3 regions of the Viridibacillus sp. FSL H8-0110 genome follow, and region 2 is predicted to be linked to each of the others. Evidence: a T-box and tRNA genes for the amino acid it is inferred to sense, from the RefSeq annotation. Region 2 holds a T-box; the other regions hold tRNA genes.
The links. The T-box of region 2 lies ahead of pheS (phenylalanine--tRNA ligase subunit alpha). A T-box ahead of a tRNA ligase gene usually reads a tRNA of that ligase, here a tRNA-Phe.

Region 1: it has a tRNA-Phe gene. The T-box ahead of pheS (phenylalanine--tRNA ligase subunit alpha) is inferred to sense a tRNA for this amino acid. The anticodon was not compared.
Region 3: it has a tRNA-Phe gene. The T-box ahead of pheS (phenylalanine--tRNA ligase subunit alpha) is inferred to sense a tRNA for this amino acid. The anticodon was not compared.

What each region holds. Positions count from the first base shown of each region.
Region 1 is NZ_JBBOPJ010000001.1:610,406-618,118, reverse strand. It holds gene MHH98_RS03100 (proline racemase family protein) at 1-644, opposite strand, end outside; gene MHH98_RS03095 (helix-turn-helix domain-containing protein) at 875-1,414, shown strand; tRNA gene MHH98_RS03090 (tRNA-Leu) at 1,751-1,832, opposite strand; tRNA gene MHH98_RS03085 (tRNA-Cys) at 1,875-1,948, opposite strand; tRNA gene MHH98_RS03080 (tRNA-Gly) at 1,961-2,035, opposite strand; tRNA gene MHH98_RS03075 (tRNA-Gln) at 2,044-2,115, opposite strand; tRNA gene MHH98_RS03070 (tRNA-His) at 2,122-2,197, opposite strand; tRNA gene MHH98_RS03065 (tRNA-His) at 2,245-2,320, opposite strand; tRNA gene MHH98_RS03060 (tRNA-Trp) at 2,338-2,411, opposite strand; tRNA gene MHH98_RS03055 (tRNA-Tyr) at 2,424-2,507, opposite strand; tRNA gene MHH98_RS03050 (tRNA-Thr) at 2,517-2,592, opposite strand; tRNA gene MHH98_RS03045 (tRNA-Phe) at 2,600-2,675, opposite strand; tRNA gene MHH98_RS03040 (tRNA-Asp) at 2,705-2,781, opposite strand; tRNA gene MHH98_RS03035 (tRNA-Met) at 2,785-2,861, opposite strand; tRNA gene MHH98_RS03030 (tRNA-Val) at 2,884-2,959, opposite strand; tRNA gene MHH98_RS03025 (tRNA-Glu) at 2,975-3,049, opposite strand; tRNA gene MHH98_RS03020 (tRNA-Ser) at 3,072-3,163, opposite strand; tRNA gene MHH98_RS03015 (tRNA-Asn) at 3,169-3,243, opposite strand; rRNA gene rrf (5S ribosomal RNA) at 3,255-3,370, opposite strand; rRNA gene MHH98_RS03005 (23S ribosomal RNA) at 3,507-6,436, opposite strand; tRNA gene MHH98_RS03000 (tRNA-Ala) at 6,533-6,608, opposite strand; tRNA gene MHH98_RS02995 (tRNA-Ile) at 6,623-6,699, opposite strand; rRNA gene MHH98_RS02990 (16S ribosomal RNA) at 6,796-7,713, opposite strand, start outside.
Region 2 is NZ_JBBOPJ010000001.1:1,030,056-1,037,768, forward strand. It holds gene MHH98_RS05100 (C40 family peptidase) at 1-194, shown strand, start outside; gene sspI (small acid-soluble spore protein SspI) at 419-625, opposite strand; gene MHH98_RS05110 (zinc-binding dehydrogenase) at 763-1,740, shown strand; gene MHH98_RS05115 (TrmH family RNA methyltransferase) at 1,764-2,534, shown strand; T-box leader at 2,597-2,827, shown strand; gene pheS (phenylalanine--tRNA ligase subunit alpha) at 2,947-3,984, shown strand; gene pheT (phenylalanine--tRNA ligase subunit beta) at 3,997-6,402, shown strand; gene MHH98_RS05130 (PLD nuclease N-terminal domain-containing protein) at 6,529-6,717, shown strand; gene MHH98_RS05135 (ABC transporter ATP-binding protein) at 6,714-7,598, shown strand; gene MHH98_RS05140 (ABC transporter permease) at 7,595-7,713, shown strand, end outside.
Region 3 is NZ_JBBOPJ010000001.1:849,441-857,153, forward strand. It holds rRNA gene MHH98_RS04195 (23S ribosomal RNA) at 1-1,892, shown strand, start outside; rRNA gene rrf (5S ribosomal RNA) at 2,026-2,141, shown strand; tRNA gene MHH98_RS04205 (tRNA-Val) at 2,151-2,226, shown strand; tRNA gene MHH98_RS04210 (tRNA-Thr) at 2,245-2,320, shown strand; tRNA gene MHH98_RS04215 (tRNA-Lys) at 2,333-2,408, shown strand; tRNA gene MHH98_RS04220 (tRNA-Leu) at 2,428-2,512, shown strand; tRNA gene MHH98_RS04225 (tRNA-Gly) at 2,538-2,612, shown strand; tRNA gene MHH98_RS04230 (tRNA-Leu) at 2,619-2,707, shown strand; tRNA gene MHH98_RS04235 (tRNA-Arg) at 2,737-2,813, shown strand; tRNA gene MHH98_RS04240 (tRNA-Pro) at 2,818-2,894, shown strand; tRNA gene MHH98_RS04245 (tRNA-Ala) at 2,914-2,989, shown strand; tRNA gene MHH98_RS04250 (tRNA-Met) at 3,017-3,090, shown strand; tRNA gene MHH98_RS04255 (tRNA-Ile) at 3,107-3,183, shown strand; tRNA gene MHH98_RS04260 (tRNA-Ser) at 3,206-3,298, shown strand; tRNA gene MHH98_RS04265 (tRNA-Met) at 3,331-3,407, shown strand; tRNA gene MHH98_RS04270 (tRNA-Asp) at 3,411-3,487, shown strand; tRNA gene MHH98_RS04275 (tRNA-Phe) at 3,517-3,592, shown strand; tRNA gene MHH98_RS04280 (tRNA-Gly) at 3,597-3,670, shown strand; tRNA gene MHH98_RS04285 (tRNA-Ile) at 3,678-3,754, shown strand; tRNA gene MHH98_RS04290 (tRNA-Asn) at 3,765-3,839, shown strand; tRNA gene MHH98_RS04295 (tRNA-Ser) at 3,845-3,935, shown strand; tRNA gene MHH98_RS04300 (tRNA-Glu) at 3,940-4,011, shown strand; gene MHH98_RS04305 (MerR family transcriptional regulator) at 4,235-4,999, shown strand; gene MHH98_RS04310 (TraR/DksA C4-type zinc finger protein) at 5,088-5,579, shown strand; gene MHH98_RS04315 (MFS transporter) at 5,798-7,000, shown strand; gene MHH98_RS04320 (dipeptidase) at 7,046-7,713, shown strand, end outside.

The DNA of each region.
Region 1 (7,713 bases), 420 kb from region 2:
AGTGGATGAACTACATCTATTTTATCTTCGATATATCGTTTGATTTTCGTTCCCCATTTTTGAATTGCAGGTAAATCTTTGGTATTTACTTTCAAACTCATCTCTTTGCTTTTAACAACTGCGTAGAAAGCACCTCCAAATGAGATATCAACATTGAATTCATAACCATCAATACTTACAGGCATATCCTTTTCCAATACAAATGACGGAACATTTTCAAAAGAAACCGCTTCTACAATAGAACCATTGCATTTTGCATAGGCTACTATTTCACCTGCAGGACTATCGATGATAAATTTCTGATTTTCTTCTGTCACGATGAAACGACCTGTTTCTATCCCCATCGTGATTACACCAACAATTCCATGTCCACACATCGTGCTCCAACCTTCATTGTGCATAAACAGTACTCCAAAATCTGCATGAGGGCTCGCAGGGGGCGTAATAATACATCCATACATACCGTGATGCCCCCTTGGTTCAAGCATCAGTACTTCTCTTATGTAATCAAGATGTTCCATGCAGTAAGCACGTCTTTCCAATTGAGTATCACCTTTTATCTCGGGTAGCCCATCCGTTATAATTCGTAATGGTTCGCCTGCAACATGTACATCAACTGTTGTATATACTTTTTTAATGATCATTTAAATCTCTCCAATCCAATTTTTAAAATACTATTTCAAAATGACTTATAAAAAGAGACTCTAGTTATTTATTAACATATGTTTTATAATTTAAGTGAAAGTTCAATATATTTGAAGTATTACTTAAATTACAATAACCTAATATTAGATTAGAGGTAATATTCTGTCAACTTTATTTTTTAAAATATATAATGATGTATACTTTACATAAATTGAGATGAGGTATTGTTATGGACAAAACAATTGGAGATAAAATTAAAAGCCTACGAAAAGAAAGAAAATTGACCCTTAAGGAAATTGCAGACAAGACTGATCTATCCATCAGTTTTTTATCACAAGTTGAGCGTATGAAATCATCTCTAACACTAGAATCGCTTAAGAAAATATCTGAAGTACTTCAAGTAAATCCTAGTTACTTTTTCAGCACAGAAACAAAACAAAAGCAGCCAACTGTCATTCGTGGAATTAATAGCAGTGCGGATTTGACCGTCAACCAATTCATTTACAAGGACTTGTCCGGCAATCATACAGGACTTGGCTTTAACCCACTTTTTATAATTCTAAATCCCGGAGAAAACAAGGGGAATCAATTTACTCATCACGGAAAAGAATTTCTGTATGTTTTAGACGGCATACTGACTGTACAAATAAATGATGAAGAATATCATTTAAACGAACATGACTCCATTATCATCGACTCTAGTAGTCCACATTATTGGTTGAATCTCACAAGTACACCTGTTAAATTTTTATGTGTTTCTTCAGAATGAAAATAAATAAATCCAAATTTTGTTTCTATAATTACTAATAATAAAAAAGAGGAGGGAAATTTCCCTCCTCTCTTTTAGTACTTTACCCTCTTCTTTAAAATTTGCAGATACCTACTCAAACCCCTCATCAATCTCAATTATAGATAATTCCTCTACCAAGTTTGCAATATCTAATTTAGAAAGCCAGCACCTTCATAGCTAACATTGAACGACTGTGGTTCTAGAATATTTTGCACCTTAAATTCCATCAGGGTTCTTCCCTTAATGAAAGAAATTTTGACAACAAAAAAGAGCCCTCATTAGATGAGAACCCTTGATATACTTGCTTATTTAGGATACCGGTGGTCGGGGTCGAACCGACACTCTCGAAAGAACACGATTTTGAGTCGTGCGCGTCTGCCAATTCCGCCACACCGGCATAATATTATTATAGATTATATGTAGTTATTTTAAAAATAATTGGAGGCGGCAACCGGATTTGAACCGGTGGTAGAGGTGTTGCAGACCTGTGCCTTACCACTTGGCTATGCCGCCGTAAATAGAAAATGGAGCGGAAGACGAGGTTCGAACTCGCGACCCCCACCTTGGCAAGGTGGTGTTCTACCACTGAACTACTTCCGCAAATTTAACTGGGGTACCTGGATTCGAACCAGGGCATGACGGAATCAAAATCCGTTGCCTTACCGCTTGGCTATACCCCAATAATATGGGGCGACTGATGGGAATCGAACCCACGAATGCCTGAACCACAATCAGGTGCGTTAACCACTTCGCCACAACCGCCATAATATTATTATTATATCTAAATTATTTTATTGTCAAAAATTAAATGGGGCGACTGATGGGAATCGAACCCACGAATGCCTGAACCACAATCAGGTGCGTTAACCACTTCGCCACAACCGCCATTATATAATTTAAATTGGCAGGGGCAGTAGGAATCGAACCCACATCAAAGGTTTTGGAGACCTCTATTCTACCGTTAAACTATGCCCCTAAAATAAAAAAATGGTGGAGGGGGACGGATTCGAACCGCCGAACCCGAAGGAGCGGATTTACAGTCCGCCGCGTTTAGCCTCTTCGCTACCCCTCCAGAAAAACATGGTGCCGGCGAAAGGAGTCGAACCCTCGACCTACTGATTACAAGTCAGTTGCTCTACCAACTGAGCTACACCGGCATTATTATGGTGGGTCAGGACGGAATCGAACCGCCGACACTTAGAGCTTCAATCTAATGCTCTACCAACTGAGCTACTGACCCATAATAATTTAATATTCTTTTTTAAAAAATGGCGGTCCGGACGGGACTCGAACCCGCGACCTCCTGCGTGACAGGCAGGCATTCTAACCAACTGAACTACCGGACCATTTGGTTGCGGGGACAGGATTTGAACCTGTGACCTTCGGGTTATGAGCCCGACGAGCTACCGAACTGCTCCACCCCGCGATAATGGTATTATTGACTTAAATGGTGGAGGATGACGGGATCGAACCGCCGACCCCCTGCTTGTAAGGCAGGTGCTCTCCCAGCTGAGCTAATCCTCCGTATAATGTTATAAATGGTGACCCCTACGGGATTCGAACCCGTGTTACCGCCGTGAAAGGGCGGTGTCTTAACCGCTTGACCAAGGGGCCATTTAATAAATGAGAATGTGTATGGCGGAGAGCAAGGGATTTGAACCCTTGAGACAAGGTTACTCGCCTACACGATTTCCAATCGTGCTCCTTCGGCCACTCGGACAGCTCTCCAAAAATGGCTCCGAAGGTAGGACTCGAACCTACGACCGTCCGGTTAACAGCCGGATGCTCTACCACTGAGCTACTTCGGAATAATATGATCGCCTAGCAACGTCCTACTCTCACAGGGGGAAACCCCCAACTACCATCGGCGCTAAAGAGCTTAACTTCCGTGTTCGGCATGGGAACGGGTGTGACCTCTTTGCCATCATCACTAGACTATTGTATTACCTAAGGACAAGAATAATTATATCATCTTTTTTAAATTTTAGCAAGTGTTTTTTGCTATTTTAGAAAAGTTTTTTATTATTCTCTCAAAACTGGATAAATTACATTGAAGTTTGTTAAGTAAAATTTGGTTAAGTCCTCGATCTATTAGTATTCGTCAGCTCCGTATGTCGCCACACTTCCACCTCGAACCTATCTACCTCATCGTCTTTGAGGGATCTTACTTACTTGCGTAATGGGAAATCTCATCTTGAGGGGGGCTTCATGCTTAGATGCTTTCAGCACTTATCCCGTCCACACATAGCTACCCAGCGATGCCCTTGGCAGAACAACTGGTACACCAGCGGTGTGTCCATCCCGGTCCTCTCGTACTAAGGACAGCTCCTCTCAAATTTCCTACGCCCACGACGGATAGGGACCGAACTGTCTCACGACGTTCTGAACCCAGCTCGCGTACCGCTTTAATGGGCGAACAGCCCAACCCTTGGGACCGACTACAGCCCCAGGATGCGATGAGCCGACATCGAGGTGCCAAACCTCCCCGTCGATGTGGACTCTTGGGGGAGATAAGCCTGTTATCCCCGGGGTAGCTTTTATCCGTTGAGCGATGGCCCTTCCATGCGGAACCACCGGATCACTAAGCCCGTCTTTCGACCCTGCTCGACTTGTAGGTCTCGCAGTCAAGCTCCCTTATGCCTTTACACTCTACGAATGATTTCCAACCATTCTGAGGGAACCTTTGGGCGCCTCCGTTACTCTTTAGGAGGCGACCGCCCCAGTCAAACTGCCCGCCTGACACTGTCTCCTACCCCGCTAAGGGGCATGGGTTAGAAGTTCAATACATCTAGGGTAGTATCCCACCAACGCCTCCTCCGAAGCTGGCGCTCCGGAATCTCTGGCTCCTACCTATCCTGTACAAGATGTATCAAAATTCAATATCAGGCTACAGTAAAGCTCCACGGGGTCTTTCCGTCCTGTCGCGGGTAACCTGCATCTTCACAGGTACTATAATTTCACCGAGTCTCTCGTTGAGACAGTGCCCAGATCGTTACGCCTTTCGTGCGGGTCGGAACTTACCCGACAAGGAATTTCGCTACCTTAGGACCGTTATAGTTACGGCCGCCGTTTACTGGGGCTTCAATTCGCACCTTCGCTTGCGCTAAGCACTCCTCTTAACCTTCCAGCACCGGGCAGGCGTCAGCCCCTATACGTCACCTTACGGTTTTGCAGAGACCTGTGTTTTTGCTAAACAGTCGCCTGGGCCTATTCACTGCGGCTCTCTCGGGCTTTCACCCTACTAGAGCACCCCTTCTCCCGAAGTTACGGGGTCATTTTGCCGAGTTCCTTAACGAGAGTTCTCTCGCACACCTTAGGATTCTCTCCTCGACTACCTGTGTCGGTTTGCGGTACGGGCACCTTTTACCTCGCTAGAGGCTTTTCTTGGCAGTGTGAAATCAGGAACTCCGGACATACGTCCTCGTCATCACAGCTCAACGTTATAGAAATGGGATTTGCCTCATTTCACGCCTCACTGCTTGAACATGCATAACCAACAGCATGCTTACCCTATCCTACTGCGTCCCCCCATTGCTCAAATGGTAAATAGGTGGTACAGGAATATCAACCTGTTGTCCATCGCCTACGCCTATCGGCCTCGGCTTAGGTCCCGACTAACCCTGAGCGGACGAGCCTTCCTCAGGAAACCTTAGTCATTCGGTGGACGGGATTCTCACCCGTCTTTCGCTACTCATACCGGCATTCTCACTTCTAAGCGCTCCACCAGTCCTTCCGGTCTGACTTCACAGCACTTAGAACGCTCTCCTACCACGGACATCTAAGATGTCCATCCACAGCTTCGGTGAATTGTTTAGCCCCGATACATTTTCGGCGCAGCGTCACTCGACCAGTGAGCTATTACGCACTCTTTAAATGATGGCTGCTTCTGAGCCAACATCCTGGTTGTCTAAGCAACGTCACATCCTTTTCCACTTAACAATTACTTTGGGACCTTAGCTGGTGGTCTGGGCTGTTTCCCTCTTGACTACGGATCTTATCACTCGCAGTCTGACTCCCGTGCATAAATCACTGGCATTCGGAGTTTGTCTGAATTCGGTAATCCGGGATGGACCCCTAGTTCAAACAGTGCTCTACCTCCAGGATTCTTTATCACGAGGCTAGCCCTAAAGCTATTTCGGAGAGAACCAGCTATCTCCAGGTTCGATTGGAATTTCTCCGCTACCCACACCTCATCCCCGCACTTTTCAACGTACGTGGGTTCGGGCCTCCAGTAAGTGTTACCTTACCTTCACCCTGGACATGGGTAGATCACCTGGTTTCGGGTCTACAACCACATACTCATTCGCCCTATTCAGACTCGCTTTCGCTGCGGCTCCGTCTTCTAAAACTTAACCTCGCATGTAATCGTAACTCGCCGGTTCATTCTACAAAAGGCACGCTATCACCCATTAACGGGCTCTAACTACTTGTAGGCACATGGTTTCAGGATCTATTTCACTCCCCTTCCGGGGTGCTTTTCACCTTTCCCTCACGGTACTGGTTCACTATCGGTCACTAGGTAGTATTTAGCCTTGGGAGATGGTCCTCCCAGATTCCGACGGAATTTCACGTGTTCCGCCGTACTCAGGATACACTCAAGAGAGAATGAACTTTCAACTACAGGGCTGTTACCTGCTCTGGCGGGCCTTTCCAGACCGCTTCGTTTAACTCATTCCTTTGTAACTCCATATAGAGTGTCCTACAACCCCAAGAGGCAAGCCTCTTGGTTTGGGCTATTCCCGTTTCGCTCGCCGCTACTCAGGGAATCGATTTTTCTTTCTCTTCCTCCAGGTACTTAGATGTTTCAGTTCCCTGGGTCTGCCATCAAGACGCTATGTATTCACGTCAAGATACTGCTCCATTACGAACAGTGGGTTCCCCCATTCGGAAATCTCCGGATCAAAGCTCACTTACAGCTCCCCGAAGCATATCGGTGTTAGTGCCGTCCTTCTTCGGCTCCTAGTGCCAAGGCATCCGCCATGCGCCCTTAATAACTTAACCTAAAAGTTAGTTATTAAGCCTAAAAAACTTAATAATAAAAAATGTGTTACTTAATTTGCTTCAATGTCGTTTTATCCAGTTTTCAAAGAACAATATTGGTGGAGCCTAGCGGGATCGAACCGCTGACCTCCTGCGTGCAAGGCAGGCGCTCTCCCAGCTGAGCTAAGGCCCCAAAAAAAGAAAATATGGTGGGCCTAAATGGACTCGAACCATCGACCTCACGCTTATCAGGCGTGCGCTCTAACCAGCTGAGCTATAGGCCCCTTTTGGGAAAATATATAATTGAAGTATGAACCTTCAAAACTGAACGCAAGACGTTAATCGACAGATCCAAGATCTGTTTCCGTAATTATCCTTAGAAAGGAGGTGATCCAGCCGCACCTTCCGATACGGCTACCTTGTTACGACTTCACCCCAATCATCTATCCCACCTTCGGCGGCTGGCTCCATAAAGGTTACCTCACCGACTTCGGGTGTTACAAACTCTCGTGGTGTGACGGGCGGTGTGTACAAGGCCCGGGAACGTATTCACCGTGGCATGCTGATCCACGATTACTAGCGATTCCGGCTTCATGTAGGCGAGTTGCAGCCTACAATCCGAACTGAGAACGATTTTATGAGATTAGCATACCCTCGCGAGTTAGCGACTCTTTGTATCGTCCATTGTAGCACGTGTGTAGCCCAGGTCATAAGGGGCATGATGATTTGACGTCATCCCCACCTTCCTCCGGTTTGTCACCGGCAGTCACCTTAGAGTGCCCAACTAAATGATGGCAACTAAGATCAAGGGTTGCGCTCGTTGCGGGACTTAACCCAACATCTCACGACACGAGCTGACGACAACCATGCACCACCTGTCACCAATGTCCCCGAAGGGAAAACTCTATCTCTAGAGCGGTCATTGGGATGTCAAGACCTGGTAAGGTTCTTCGCGTTGCTTCGAATTAAACCACATGCTCCACCGCTTGTGCGGGCCCCCGTCAATTCCTTTGAGTTTCAACCTTGCGGCCGTACTCCCCAGGCGGAGTGCTTAATGCGTTAGCTGCAGCACTAAGGGGCGGAAACCCCCTAACACTTAGCACTCATCGTTTACGGCGTGGACTACCAGGGTATCTAATCCTGTTTGCTCCCCACGCTTTCGCGCCTCAGTGTCAGTTACAGACCAGAAAGTCGCCTTCGCCACTGGTGTTCCTCCAAATCTCTACGCATTTCACCGCTACACTTGGAATTCCACTTTCCTCTTCTGCACTCAAGTCTCCCAGTTTCCAATGACCCTC
Region 2 (7,713 bases):
AACAAAATGCAGGTACTCGTATTTCACCTAATGATGTCCAAGCTGGCGATTTAGTGTTCTTTGGTAGCCCTGCGTACCACGTTGGTATGTATATCGGTAATGGCCAATGGTTACATGCACCTCAAACTGGTGATGTCGTGAAAATCGCATCTTACAATCCATCTAGTTTCTCGAGTGCAGCACGCGTAAGATAATTAAAAATTAATAAGAAAAATAGTTATGAATAATGTGTAACAAGCTGAACTAAGCAATTTTATTAGTTCAGCTTTTTATATATTGAAAAGGTGAAATTTGTTGAAATTTCATTCGCTAAGATATAAGTTAAGGGTGAAAATGAGTATTAACTAGGTGGGAATATCATTGTCTCTAAATGAAAAACTGCCCAAGCGAAGTTGACATCGTTTGGACAGTTTTTTTATTAGGCCATTGCTTTGGATAAATCTTGCATAAAATTTTGTCTTTTTTGTTGATCTGCATTATTCCACCATGCTTCTAGAAAGACGCCAAGTCCAGGGAGTAAATGCTCCTCACCGCGTTTAATCGCATCTTCAACAACATTCTCCAGTTCGTCGGCGCTTTGACCTTGAACATTAGCTTTAACGGCTTGTCGTATTTGAAAATTCATACTTCATCCCTCCTATTATCATTTTTGCCGTTAGGCTCGATAGTTATACATTCATTTGTTAAAATTAGAATGGTTGATATTATTTACTATTGTGAATTTTATGAAAAAATATTACATAACTAAGGGGTTGTTTTATCATGAGAGCATTTGTTTTTGAAAAAGGATCTTTTAAAGTAACTGAATTACCTAACCCACAAGCTGGCGCTTTAGAAGCAGTAGTTGCGATTAAAGCTTCAGGATTAAATCGTCGAGATTTGTATACACCAGGACGTTTAGGCAATGATAGTGAGGCGCTTATTTTAGGTTCTGATGCAGCCGGTGTTATTGAAGCAATAGGTGAGGGTGTGACAGATTGGCAAGTAGGAGATGAAGTCATTATTAATCCTTCATTGCGTTGGTATGAAAATTCTGATGTACCCCCTGCTGATTTTGATATCTTAAGTTTTCCTGACAACGGAACATTCGCGGAGAAAATTGCTATTTCAGTGGAACAACTAGAGCGAAAGCCAGCACATCTTTCATTTGAAGAGGCTTCTGTTATTGGTATTTCACCATTAACAGGTTATCGTGCCTTATTTACAAAAGGGCAAATAGAAGCGGGGCAAACAATATTTATCCCAGGAGCAGGTAGCGGTGTTGCGACGTTTTTAATCCAAATGGCTAAAAATGTTGGAGCTAGAGTCATAGTCTCTTCTCGTAGTGAAGAAAAACGAAATGCAGCACTTGAAATTGGTGCTGACATTGCGATTGATACGCACGCTGACTGGGTAGAATTATTAAAAGAGGAACAAATCGATATTGTTATTGAAAGTGTTGGACGTGCCACTTTTAATCGCTCTTTGGATGTTTTAAAAAAGGGTGGTAAAATAGTATTGTTCGGTGCAACAACAGAAGACGTTGTCGATTTTGACTTACGAAAATTTTTCTATGGACAATATACATTGTATGGGACTACAATGGGAAGTCGCGAGGAATTCCGTGCATGCCTTGAGCATTTAGCGAAATTTAACACGCATCCAGTGATGGACCGAACTTTCTCATTAGATGAAGCGGAACAAGCGCTTGAATATTTAAAAGAAAATCATCAGTTTGGCAAAATAACTATAACGATTTAAAAATTAAAGGCGGTATACATTTTATGAAAAGAATAGAATCACCACAAAATTCACTAGTGAAGTATTGGAAAAAACTGGTGACAACTAGAAAAGAACGTGAACGCTCTGGCGAATTTATCGTTGAAGGATTCCATTTAGTTGAAGAAGCAATTAAAAACAATGGTGAGGTATTAACAATTATCGTCCGTGAAGGTGTGGACATTCCACATACATGGAATATTGATGACATTTTTGTTGTAGAAGTAACACAAGCAATTGCAAAAGAATTGTCTGAAACAGAACATCCTCAGGGTATCTTCGCACAATGTAAACAACGTGAAGTAACAGAGGAAGAACAAGTAGGCTGGACAAAATTATTATTAATTGATGCAGTTCAAGATCCAGGTAATGTGGGTACAATGATTCGTACGGCAGATGCAGCAGGTATTGATGCGGTTATTCTTGGTAAAGGCTCAGCGGATGCTTTCAATCCAAAAACAGTCCGCTCTGCTCAAGGATCGCATTTCCATATTCCTGTGGTGAAAGGGGATCTTGGAGACTGGATTGACAGTTTACAAGACAGATTAATCCCTGTTATCGGGACAGCTTTAGATAATGCAGTAGTATATTCTGAAGTGAAAAAAGGCGATAAATTTGCACTTATTATGGGCAATGAAGGCAATGGTATTCACCCAGACTTACTTGCAAAAACAGATGCCAATGTAATCATTCCAATTTTAGGGCAAGCTGAATCTTTAAATGTAGCAGTAGCTTCTGGTATTTTGTTATATAACTTCGCAGTTTCAGCAAAGTGACCTTGAAGAAAACAATTTAGTTGCGTATAATGTTTATTATTGCATACAATAATTTATAAAAATTAAATGCTTTGATCGGAAAAAGTATATGTTTCTACACTTTTTAGGGAGTGCTCGCCAAAGACTGCAAGCGTGCATAAAGTTGTGTTACATGGAAGTTCACTCCGTTAGCAGCCACCGGGACCAGCAATTGCTGTAAAGGTAGGCCGGTTTAGAGCCGTTATGTCAATGAAGTGATTGTACTTAAGTACAATAACTAGGGTGGTACCGCGAACTATGTCCTCGTCCCTTTTTAGGGGGCGAGTTTTTTTGTGCAGATTTTTTACATTCTACATGAAAAGAAGGTTTGCATGTTTAGTAAAAACAATTTGTTTTTTACTATTCGATATTGGAAGGAGGAATTTAAATGGCAATGGAAGAACAATTAAATCAGCTAAAGGAAGAAGCTTTAGCGAAAATTGCAGCGGCATCGAACTCTAAAGAGTTGAATGATGTGCGTGTTGCTTATTTAGGTAAAAAAGGTCCAATCACGGATTTATTAAAAGGGATGGGTAAACTGCCTGCAGAGGAACGTCCTAAAATGGGTGCTCTAGTAAACGTTGTACGTCAAGAAGTGACTGAGGTGCTTGAAGCACGTGCGCAATTACTAGAGGAAAAAGCGGTTCAGGAACAACTTGAAAAAGAATCAATTGACGTGACTTTACCAGGTCGTCCTATAAAAGTTGGTAGTAAACATCCGTTAACAAAGGTTGTTGAAGAAATAGAAGACTTATTCATCAGCATGGGATATGAAATTGCGGAAGGACCAGAAGTTGAAAAAGACTATTATAACTTCGAAGCATTAAACCTGCCAAAAGGTCACCCTGCTCGTGATATGCAAGATACATTCTATATTTCTGAAGAGATTTTACTTCGTACACAAACTTCTCCTGTACAAGCTCGTACTATGGAAGAAAAACAAGGTGCTTCTGTGAAAATTATCTGTCCAGGTAAAGTATTCCGCCGTGACAATGATGATGCTACACATTCGCATCAATTCAATCAAATTGAAGGACTTGTAATAAGCGAGAACATTACAATGAGCGATTTAAAAGGTACTTTGGATCTTTTCGCGAAAAAAATGTTTGGCCAAGAACGTGAAATTCGTTTACGCCCAAGTTTCTTCCCATTCACTGAGCCTTCAGTAGAAATGGATATCTCTTGTTTCAAATGTGGTGGATCTGGCTGTAGTTTATGTAAACAAACTGGTTGGATTGAAATTCTAGGTGCCGGTATGGTACATCCAAACGTTCTTGAGATGGCTGGTTATGATCCTAAAAAAGTTTCAGGCTTCGCATTTGGTATGGGGCAAGAACGTATTGCAATGTTGAAATATGGGGTGGACGATATCCGTCATTTCTATACGAATGACATCCGATTCTTATCACAATTCCACCGCACAGAAGAGTAAGGAGGGGTAAACATGTTAGTATCGTTAAAATGGTTAGAACAATATGTTGATTTACAAGGCCTAGAGCCAGCAGTTTTAGCAGAAAAAATTACACGTTCTGGGATTGAAGTGGACGGCGTTGCAAACCTAGCTGAAGGTATGAAAAAGCTAATGGTTGGCGAAGTGAAAGAAAAAGTAAAACACCCAGAAGCGGATAAATTAAATATTTGCCAAGTAGATTTTGGTGAAGAAGAATTATCACAAATCGTATGTGGAGCTCCAAACGTAGCAGTTGGTCAAAAAGTGATCGTTGCTCGTCCAGGTGCCCATTTACCGGGTGGCAAAATCAAAAAAGCCAAACTTCGTGGTGAAGTATCTAACGGCATGATTTGTTCACTACAAGAGCTTGGTATCGAAGGTAAATTAGTACCGAAAGCTTACAGTGAAGGTATTTTCGTATTACCTGCGGAAACGCCAGTAGGGGCAGATCCACTTGAAGTACTTGGCCTATATGATACAGTGCTTGAACTTGGTTTAACACCAAACCGTTCAGATGCTATGAGTATGTTAGGTGTAGCTTATGAAGTAGGAGCAATCCTTTCTGAGGATGTTAAATTACCGGAACTAGATTATACAGAATCAACTGAAAAAGCTTCTGATTATTTAAAACTTCGTGTAGATGCACCGGTAGAAAACCCTATGTACGTAGCAAAAGTTGTGAAAAACGTTAAAGTAGCTGAGTCTCCATTATGGTTGCAACAGCGTTTAATGGCGGCTGGCGTACGTCCGCATAACAATGTTGTCGATGTTACTAACTACATCTTAATGGAATATGGTCAACCGCTTCACGCATTTGACTATGACCGTTTAGGAACAGGGGAAATTGTAGTTCGTTTAGCTAATGAAGGCGAAAAAATAACGACTCTTGATGATAAAGAACGTACATTAAATGCGAGTAATCTTGTTATTACTAATGCTAAAGAACCAGTAGCTGTAGCTGGTGTTATGGGCGGATTAAACTCAGAAGTGCATGAAGGGACAACGACTGTTGTCATTGAATCAGCATACTTTGAAGGTTTATCAGTACGCTATACATCAAAAGACTTAGGTTTACGTAGTGATGCAAGTGCCCGTTTTGAAAAAGGTCTTGATCCAAACCGTGTTATTCCAGCAGCTGAACGTGCAGCTAAATTATTAGCAGAACTAGCTGGTGGGGAAGTATTAGCTGGCTCAGTAATGTTTGATGAATTAGATAAAACTCCTGCAAAAGTAATCGTTTCTCCTGACTTTATCAATGCTCGTCTTGGTATGAAGATTTCTTTAGATGATATGGTGTCAATTTTAAAACGTTTAAAATTTGATGTTGAAACTGCGAATGGCATGCTCTATGTAGATGCACCAACTCGTCGTCAAGATATTAAAATTGAGGAAGATATCGTCGAAGAAATTGCACGAATTTATGGCTACGATGAAATTCCAACAACACTTCCTGTAAGTGAAACAACACCTGGTGGTTTAACACCTTATCAAGCAAAACGTCGTATCGTACGTGCATATTTAGAAGGTGCAGGTCTTCACCAAGCGATTACTTACTCATTAACATCTGATGCACTTTCACAAAAATTTGCATTAGAAACGGCGCCTGTTACAAAACTGTTAATGCCAATGAGTGAAGAACGTAGCACATTACGTCAAAGCTTAATCCCACATTTAGTGGAAGCAGCGTCTTATAATGTCGCACGTCAAGCAGACTTAGTAGCACTTTATGAAGTAGATTCTGTATTCTTAGGTTTAACTGAAGAAAGTCTTCCACATGAAGAAGAACATGTAGCTGCAGTTATCACGGGTAAATGGTTAGATCACGCTTGGCAAGGTGAACATAAACAGGTTGATTTCTTCGTATTAAAAGGAATCGTTGAGGGTCTATTTGATCGCCTAGGTTTAGCAGATGCAGTAACATTTGAACGCGCTACTTTAGATGGTTTACACCCAGGACGTACGGCTAACGTATTATTAAATGGCAACCGTATTGGTTTAATCGCGCAATTGCACCCAACAGAACAAAAAGCAAATGGCTTAAAAGAAACATACGTAATGGAAATGAACTTAGCAGCTATTTTAGAAGCGTCTACTGAAGCACTAGTTTACGTTCCAGTTCCACGTTTCCCTTCGATGTCGCGTGATATCGCTTTAGTTGTTGATAGAAGCGTAGCGGCAGCGGATCTTGAAGTAATTATCCGTCAAGCAGGTGGTACTTTATTGAAAGATGTTCGTGTCTTCGATTTATATGAAGGAGACAAAATGGAAGAAGGTAAAAAATCAGTAGCCTTCTCACTACAATACTTCGAACCTGAGCGTACTTTAACAGATGAAGAAGTAGTAGCAGCACATGACGAAGTGTTAAAAGCATTAGCAGAAGCAAATGCACAAATTCGTTAATTAAATAGATTTTTAAACTAAATACCTGATCAGACATTATGTCTTGGTCAGGTATTTTTTTAATATCCTTTTCATGGAAAAGATTATCTGTTATATTTATTGTATAACAAAGAAGAGGTGAACAAGATGAGTTCATTATTATTGATGCTATTACCGATAATAATCATTCAGTTTATTTTAATGATTGTTGCTTTAGTTGATCTAGTGAAAATTCCGCAAACAAATGGGCCGAAATGGCTGTGGGCTATTGTGATTGTTTTTGCGAACATTTTAGGACCTATTATTTACTTTATCTTCGGGAGAAAACAAGTATGAGCCAGTTATTAAAAGTTTCAGCGTTGCAAAAGAATTATGGACAGCATGAAGTGATTAAAAATATATCTTTTGAGTTAATACAAGGAACAGCAACGGCTTTAATTGGACCAAATGGAGCAGGTAAAACAACTATATTATCGATGCTTGCTGGGCTATTGAAACCAACAAATGGGCAAATTCAATTCGACGGAATAGCAGGGGACCCGAGAGATGCGATTGGGTTTTTACCACAATATCCACAGTTTAATACTTGGCTAACAGCGAGTGAATTTTTAATAATGGCAGCGAGATTAAGTGGATTGACTGCTCAAACTGCGAAGGAAGAGTCAGAGAAAATGCTTCAATTCGTTGGCTTAAAAGATGCAGTAAATAAAAAGATTGGTACGTTCTCTGGTGGTATGAAACAAAGATTGGGTCTAGCACAAGCCATTATACATAAACCCAAACTCCTCTTATTGGATGAGCCAGTATCAGCTCTTGATCCAGCAGGTCGCTTAGATATGATGAATTTGATGAAGTCGTTACAACAAGAAATGACGATTTTGTATTCAACACATATTTTGAATGATGCTGAGCAAATGACGGATCAGCTATTATTCTTGAAAGCTGGTAAATTAGTTGAGCAAGGTTCATTACAAGATGTCAAAGCAAAATACGAACATCGTCAAATTGTAGTGGAATTTAAAGTAGTAGAAGAGGCTGCTCAATTTGTAGTGAATAGTACATTAAGTGCAGAGCAACAAGGTAACATTGTGATTTTACAGACAGATGATATGCAACAAGTTATTCAGGAGTTAGCGAAGGAGACCTTTGAAATCCGGAAAGTTGAGCAGCAATCTGCTAGCTTGGAGGAAATCTTCATGAAGGTGGCAAAACTATGATACAATGGCGTGTACTTTTACAAAAAGAATGGCGTGATCATGTACGTAGCTTGAAGATATTATGGATTCCTCTTGTATTTGTATTATATGGTGTTATGCAGCCGGTAACACTATA
Region 3 (7,713 bases), 180 kb from region 2:
CACCAGCTAAGGTCCCAAAGTAATTGTTAAGTGGAAAAGGATGTGACGTTGCTTAGACAACCAGGATGTTGGCTCAGAAGCAGCCATCATTTAAAGAGTGCGTAATAGCTCACTGGTCGAGTGACGCTGCGCCGAAAATGTATCGGGGCTAAACAATTCACCGAAGCTGTGGATGGACATCTTAGATGTCCGTGGTAGGAGAGCGTTCTAAGTGCTGTGAAGTCAGACCGGAAGGACTGGTGGAGCGCTTAGAAGTGAGAATGCCGGTATGAGTAGCGAAAGACGGGTGAGAATCCCGTCCACCGAATGACTAAGGTTTCCTGAGGAAGGCTCGTCCGCTCAGGGTTAGTCGGGACCTAAGCCGAGGCCGATAGGCGTAGGCGATGGACAACAGGTTGATATTCCTGTACCACCTATTTACCATTTGAGCAATGGGGGGACGCAGTAGGATAGGGTAAGCATGCTGTTGGTTATGCATGTTCAAGCAGTGAGGCGTGAAATGAGGCAAATCCCATTTCTATAACGTTGAGCTGTGATGACGAGGACGTATGTCCGGAGTTCCTGATTTCACACTGCCAAGAAAAGCCTCTAGCGAGGTAAAAGGTGCCCGTACCGCAAACCGACACAGGTAGTCGAGGAGAGAATCCTAAGGTGTGCGAGAGAACTCTCGTTAAGGAACTCGGCAAAATGACCCCGTAACTTCGGGAGAAGGGGTGCTCTAGTAGGGTGAAAGCCCGAGAGAGCCGCAGTGAATAGGCCCAGGCGACTGTTTAGCAAAAACACAGGTCTCTGCAAAACCGTAAGGTGACGTATAGGGGCTGACGCCTGCCCGGTGCTGGAAGGTTAAGAGGAGTGCTTAGCGCAAGCGAAGGTGCGAATTGAAGCCCCAGTAAACGGCGGCCGTAACTATAACGGTCCTAAGGTAGCGAAATTCCTTGTCGGGTAAGTTCCGACCCGCACGAAAGGCGTAACGATCTGGGCACTGTCTCAACGAGAGACTCGGTGAAATTATAGTACCTGTGAAGATGCAGGTTACCCGCGACAGGACGGAAAGACCCCGTGGAGCTTTACTGTAGCCTGATATTGAATTTTGATACATCTTGTACAGGATAGGTAGGAGCCAGAGATTCCGGAGCGCCAGCTTCGGAGGAGGCGTTGGTGGGATACTACCCTAGATGTATTGAACTTCTAACCCATGCCCCTTAGCGGGGTAGGAGACAGTGTCAGGCGGGCAGTTTGACTGGGGCGGTCGCCTCCTAAAGAGTAACGGAGGCGCCCAAAGGTTCCCTCAGAATGGTTGGAAATCATTCGTAGAGTGTAAAGGCATAAGGGAGCTTGACTGCGAGACCTACAAGTCGAGCAGGGTCGAAAGACGGGCTTAGTGATCCGGTGGTTCCGCATGGAAGGGCCATCGCTCAACGGATAAAAGCTACCCCGGGGATAACAGGCTTATCTCCCCCAAGAGTCCACATCGACGGGGAGGTTTGGCACCTCGATGTCGGCTCATCGCATCCTGGGGCTGTAGTCGGTCCCAAGGGTTGGGCTGTTCGCCCATTAAAGCGGTACGCGAGCTGGGTTCAGAACGTCGTGAGACAGTTCGGTCCCTATCCGTCGTGGGCGTAGGAAATTTGAGAGGAGCTGTCCTTAGTACGAGAGGACCGGGATGGACACACCGCTGGTGTACCAGTTGTTCTGCCAAGGGCATCGCTGGGTAGCTATGTGTGGACGGGATAAGTGCTGAAAGCATCTAAGCATGAAGCCCCCCTCAAGATGAGATTTCCCATTACGCAAGTAAGTAAGATCCCTCAAAGACGATGAGGTAGATAGGTTCGAGGTGGAAGTGTGGCGACATACGGAGCTGACGAATACTAATAGATCGAGGACTTAACCAAATTTTACTTAACGAACTTCAATGTAATTTATCCAGTTTTGAGAGAATAAGAAAAAAACTTTTCTAAAATAGCAAAAAACACTTGCTAAACTTTAAAAAATATGTTATAATAATTCTTGTCCTTAAGAAAATAGTCTAGTGACGATGGCAAAGAGGTCACACCCGTTCCCATGCCGAACACGGAAGTTAAGCTCTTTAGCGCCGATGGTAGTTGGGGGTTTCCCCCTGTGAGAGTAGGACGTTGCTAGGCGAACAATATGGAGGATTAGCTCAGCTGGGAGAGCACCTGCCTTACAAGCAGGGGGTCGGCGGTTCGATCCCGTCATCCTCCACCATTATTTTAAATAAACAATGCCGGTGTAGCTCAGTTGGTAGAGCAACTGACTTGTAATCAGTAGGTCGAGGGTTCGACTCCTTTCGCCGGCACCATTCATTTTATATGAGCCATTAGCTCAGTTGGTAGAGCATCTGACTTTTAATCAGAGGGTCGTAGGTTCGAATCCTACATGGCTCACCATTTTTAAAAAACATTATATGCGGGTGTGGCGGAACTGGCAGACGCACTAGACTTAGGATCTAGCGCCGCAAGGCGTGGGGGTTCGACTCCCTTCACCCGCACCATAATTTTTAAGTTTATCAGCATATTGCGGAAGTAGTTCAGTGGTAGAACACCACCTTGCCAAGGTGGGGGTCGCGAGTTCGAACCTCGTCTTCCGCTCCAAAATATGCCGGGGTGGCGGAACTGGCAGACGCACAGGACTTAAAATCCTGCGGTAGGTGACTACCGTACCGGTTCGATTCCGGTCCTCGGCACCATATTTTAATATAATATAAGTGATATAAATGCGCCCGTAGCTCAATTGGATAGAGCGTCTGACTACGGATCAGAAGGTTGTGGATTCGACTTCTGCCGGGCGCGCCATTAACGGGAAGTAGCTCAGCTTGGTAGAGCACTTGGTTTGGGACCAAGGGGTCGCAGGTTCGAATCCTGTCTTCCCGACCATTAATACTTTCAACCCTATGGGGCCTTAGCTCAGCTGGGAGAGCGCCTGCCTTGCACGCAGGAGGTCAGCGGTTCGATCCCGCTAGGCTCCACCAATTTATTACTAAATTTAATACCATCATGGCGGCGTAGCTCAGCTGGCTAGAGCGTACGGTTCATACCCGTGAGGTCGGGGGTTCGATCCCCTCTGCCGCCATACTAACCAAACTAAAGGACCTTTAGCTCAGTTGGTTAGAGCAGACGGCTCATAACCGTCCGGTCGCAGGTTCGAGTCCTGCAAGGTCCACCATCTACACAACGTTATATTTTTTGGAGGAATACCCAAGTCTGGCTGAAGGGATCGGTCTTGAAAACCGACAGGCGGGTCATACCGCGCGGGGGTTCGAATCCCTCTTCCTCCTCCATTTTTTAAAATTTAATTTCATAATATCATTATCGCGGGGTGGAGCAGTTCGGTAGCTCGTCGGGCTCATAACCCGAAGGTCACAGGTTCAAATCCTGTCCCCGCAACCAAATGGTCCGGTAGTTCAGTTGGTTAGAATGCCTGCCTGTCACGCAGGAGGTCGCGGGTTCGAGTCCCGTCCGGACCGCCATTTTTTAAAAATATTGTATTAATCATCATGGGTCAGTAGCTCAGTTGGTAGAGCATTAGATTGAAGCTCTAAGTGTCGGCGGTTCGATTCCGTCCTGACCCACCATGATGCGGGTGTAGTTTAGTGGTAAAACCACAGCCTTCCAAGCTGTTGTCGAGAGTTCGATTCTCTTCACCCGCTCCAATTTTATGGGCCTATAGCTCAGCTGGTTAGAGCGCACGCCTGATAAGCGTGAGGTCGATGGTTCGAGTCCATTTAGGCCCACCATTAAAATTTTTCCGAAGTAGCTCAGTGGTAGAGCATCCGGCTGTTAACCGGACGGTCGTAGGTTCGAGTCCTACCTTCGGAGCCATATATGGGGAAGTACTCAAGTGGCTGAAGAGGCGCCCCTGCTAAGGGTGTAGGTCGCGTAAGCGGCGCGAGGGTTCAAATCCCTCCTTCTCCGCCATATAGGCCCCTTGGTCAAGCGGTTAAGACACCGCCCTTTCACGGCGGTAACACGGGTTCGAATCCCGTAGGGGTCATACTTTAAAAACCATTAGAATCATATTTGATTCTAATGGTTTTTTTGCGTTTGGAAAGTAAATTGAAAAGGCATTTTTTTAATGAGTTAAAGCTATTTTTGCAGATAATGAAAGTAACATACTAAGTAAAGGCTGATTGCCGATACTTAGATTTTTTATTTTAAATACTGTTGACCTTAACGTTACGTCAAACTATATAGTAGAAACATGGAGGTGAAAGAAGATGGAAATGACAATTCAAAAACTTGCTCAGCTGTCAGGAGTTAGTTCAAGAACATTGCGTTATTATGATGATCTAGGCTTGTTAAAACCTACACGTGTAAATTCTTCAGGTTATCGTATTTATGGGCAAGAAGAGATTGATTTGTTACAGCAAATATTATTTTATCGTGAATTAGGCTTTAAGTTAGAAGTCATTAAAGAAATCATAACAGTCGAGAATTTTGACTATAAGAATGCCTTAATGGAGCATTATAAGGCATTAATGGAGAAACGCCACCAATTAGATGTCATGATAACAACGGTAACTAAAACGATCAGTGCTATGAATGGAGGAATTCAAATGTCGAATGAAGAAAAGTTTGAAGGTTTAAAGGAAAAAATGATTTTAGATAATGAAAAACAATATGGTCAAGAGATACGTCAAAATTACGGAGATACTACAGTTGATGCTTCCAATAATAAAGTGCAACAAATGACTGAGCAGCAATATGAAGAAGTGCAAGCATTAGAGCAAGACGTGAAGAGATTATTAAAGCAAGCAATGGAAACTGGTCAAGCTGATAGTGATGTTGCTCAGCGTGCTGCCGAAGCACATAAGCGATGGTTAATGTATTATTGGCCAAAGTATAGTAAAGAAGCACATGCAGGACTTGCAGAAATGTATATAGCAGATGAACGTTTCACGAGCTATTATGATAAAGAGCAAAATGGTACAGCACAACTTTTAAGAGATGCTATATTAATCTATACTGGAATGGATATTTAGAGTACTGCAAAAAGCAGTACTCTTTTTTATGTTTGATTTAAAAAATATAGGAAATAATAAAAATAGGTTATATTAATGGAGGAATAAAATGACGAACACAAAATATCAAAATTTAAAAAATCAAATGATACAAGAATTATTTGTGTTGCAGGGAAGAAAATATACACATGAGCCCCCAGACTCAACAGAGTTATCCAATTATGACAACCATCCTGCAGATCAAGCAACTGATTTAACAGATCAAGTAACAGAAATGGCGATAGGCGAGCATAATGAACAAGAAATTGAAAAACTTGAGGCTGCGTTGCGAGCTATTGATGATGGTTCTTATGGAAAATGTAGTGAATGTGGAGAAGACATTCCATTTGGTCGATTAGAGGCTATTCCAACAGCACTGACATGTGTTGAACATGTACCAGAAAATAAGGTACCTACTGACAGACCTGTTGAGGAGGAACTATTAAATGCATCAACAGAGAGACCTATACAGGATGAAAGATCGATTGTTGATAATGAGGACAGTTTTCTAGAAGTAGAAGCATACGGTTCCTCAGATTCACCTAGCGATCAAATAGAATAAAGTAAAAATGGGACTGTGGGGATACAGTTCCATTTTTGTTGTGCTCAATATTAATGACAACTATGTGAAATTAGAAAGATATTTTATGGAATCTTCAGAAATTTATATACATATTAAATTTACATAATTGTAAAATGGAAATATATAGATTTTATTGTATGTAGAAGGGGGAAATACAATTTCATCAATCGATTGACAAATAAGGGGTGAAAATTGGGATGTGGAAAAGATATTCTTTATTACTTAGTGGAATTGGCGTTTCGTTTTTTGGGAATTGGATTTACATAATCGCGTTGAATGTCTTGGTTCTTGATATGACCAAATCAGCAGCAGCAGTTGCAGGTATTTATATTGTAGGTCCTGTTGCAAAGTTACTAACAAATTTCTTTGCCGGCTCCATAATTGATAGGCAGAATAAGAGAAGATTAATGATAATTTCTGATGTGATAAGAGGTTTACTTGTGCTACTTGTACCTTTTATGGGATCGATTTGGATTATTTATACCATAATCTTTGTTGCAAATATGGCAGGTTCTTTTTTTGGGCCCAGCTCTACTTTTTATATTACGAAATTTGTAAAGGAAACCGATCGACGACGATTTAATTCAATTATGAGTATGATGAATTCAGGTTCGTTTTTAATCGGCCCAGCGCTTGCGGGTATACTAATTGCAACAGTAGGTACAACGATATGTGTCGTGATTAACGCAGTTACATTCTTTTGTTGTGCGATTTGTATTTACCTGTTACCAAATATCGAAGATGAAACAATATTAAAGCGTGAACCATTTTCTTTAAAAATGATGTTAGTAGATTGGCAAGTTGTTAAGTCATATATAAAACAAGATCATTATTTTATAAAAGTATATTTATTATTCCAAGTTGCTTTAATGATTGCTTTTTCTCTAGATTCACAAGAGGTGACATTTATTAAGCAAAACTTAGGATTATCTAATCAAATGTATGGAGTAATCGTTAGCATTACGGGGATAGGCTCAATTATTGGGGCATCAATATCAGCAATGTTTGTGAAAAAAATATCATTACAAATATACTTTGCCGTAGGTATGTTGATGACCACAGTTGGCTATTTATTATTTTACAGCTCTGTAGGGTTTTGGACAGCAACTGCAGCATTTATCTTTTTAGGGTTCTTTATGTCATTCTCCAACTCAGGATATGATACTTTCTATCAAAAAAATGTGCCAACAGAAATTATGGGGCGGTTTGGTAGTGTAACAGCAATGTTCTTAAGTATAATACAAATTTCATTTACTTTTATTATCGGTGCTCTAGCTGAATGGTTTTCTTTACAAATGGTGGCTGTAGGATTTTCGGCAATAGCAGTGCTACTATCGGTCATATTGTGCACACAAGTATTTCAAAAATCAAACAAGCGATATTATGCTGAAACATCGTAACCATGTATAATATGTGCAGTAAGATAGCTAATGGGGGTACAACATATGAATATTATCGATTTGCATTGTGATGTGTTATGGAAATTGTCCATAGCCGAAGAACCACTTAATTTTAGAAATGCACCACAATTACAAGCAAATTTAGAACGCTTAAAGCAAGGAAAAGTGAAGGTACAATTTTTTGCGATTTTCGTAGATGAAGATATACCTCAAGGAAGAAAATATTTAGAGGCACTCCGCCAAATTGAATTATTCCAAACACAAGTGCTTGCTCCAAATCCGGAGATCGTACATATTACAGATTGGCATCAACTAGAAACGCTACAAGAAGGTGAAATTGGAGCGGTTTTAACATTAGAAGGTTGTGATGCCATCGGAGCCGATCTATTCAAATTACAGGCTATATTAGATGCAGGAGTGAAACTAGTTGGCCTCACTTGGAATAATGAGAATGCTGTTGCCTATGGTGCACAAAATGACCCTAATTTAGGTTTGAAAGATTTTGCAAAAGAGGTTGTGGCATTATTAAATGAACGTGACATACTCATAGATGTATCACATTTAAACATGCAAGGATTTTGGGATGTACTACCGATAGCTAAACATATTATTGCTAGTCACTCGAATGCACGTGCATTATGTGACCATCCTCGTAATTTAACGGATGAGCAGGCAAAGGCTCTTGTAGAACATGGTGGTCATATTCATCTAGT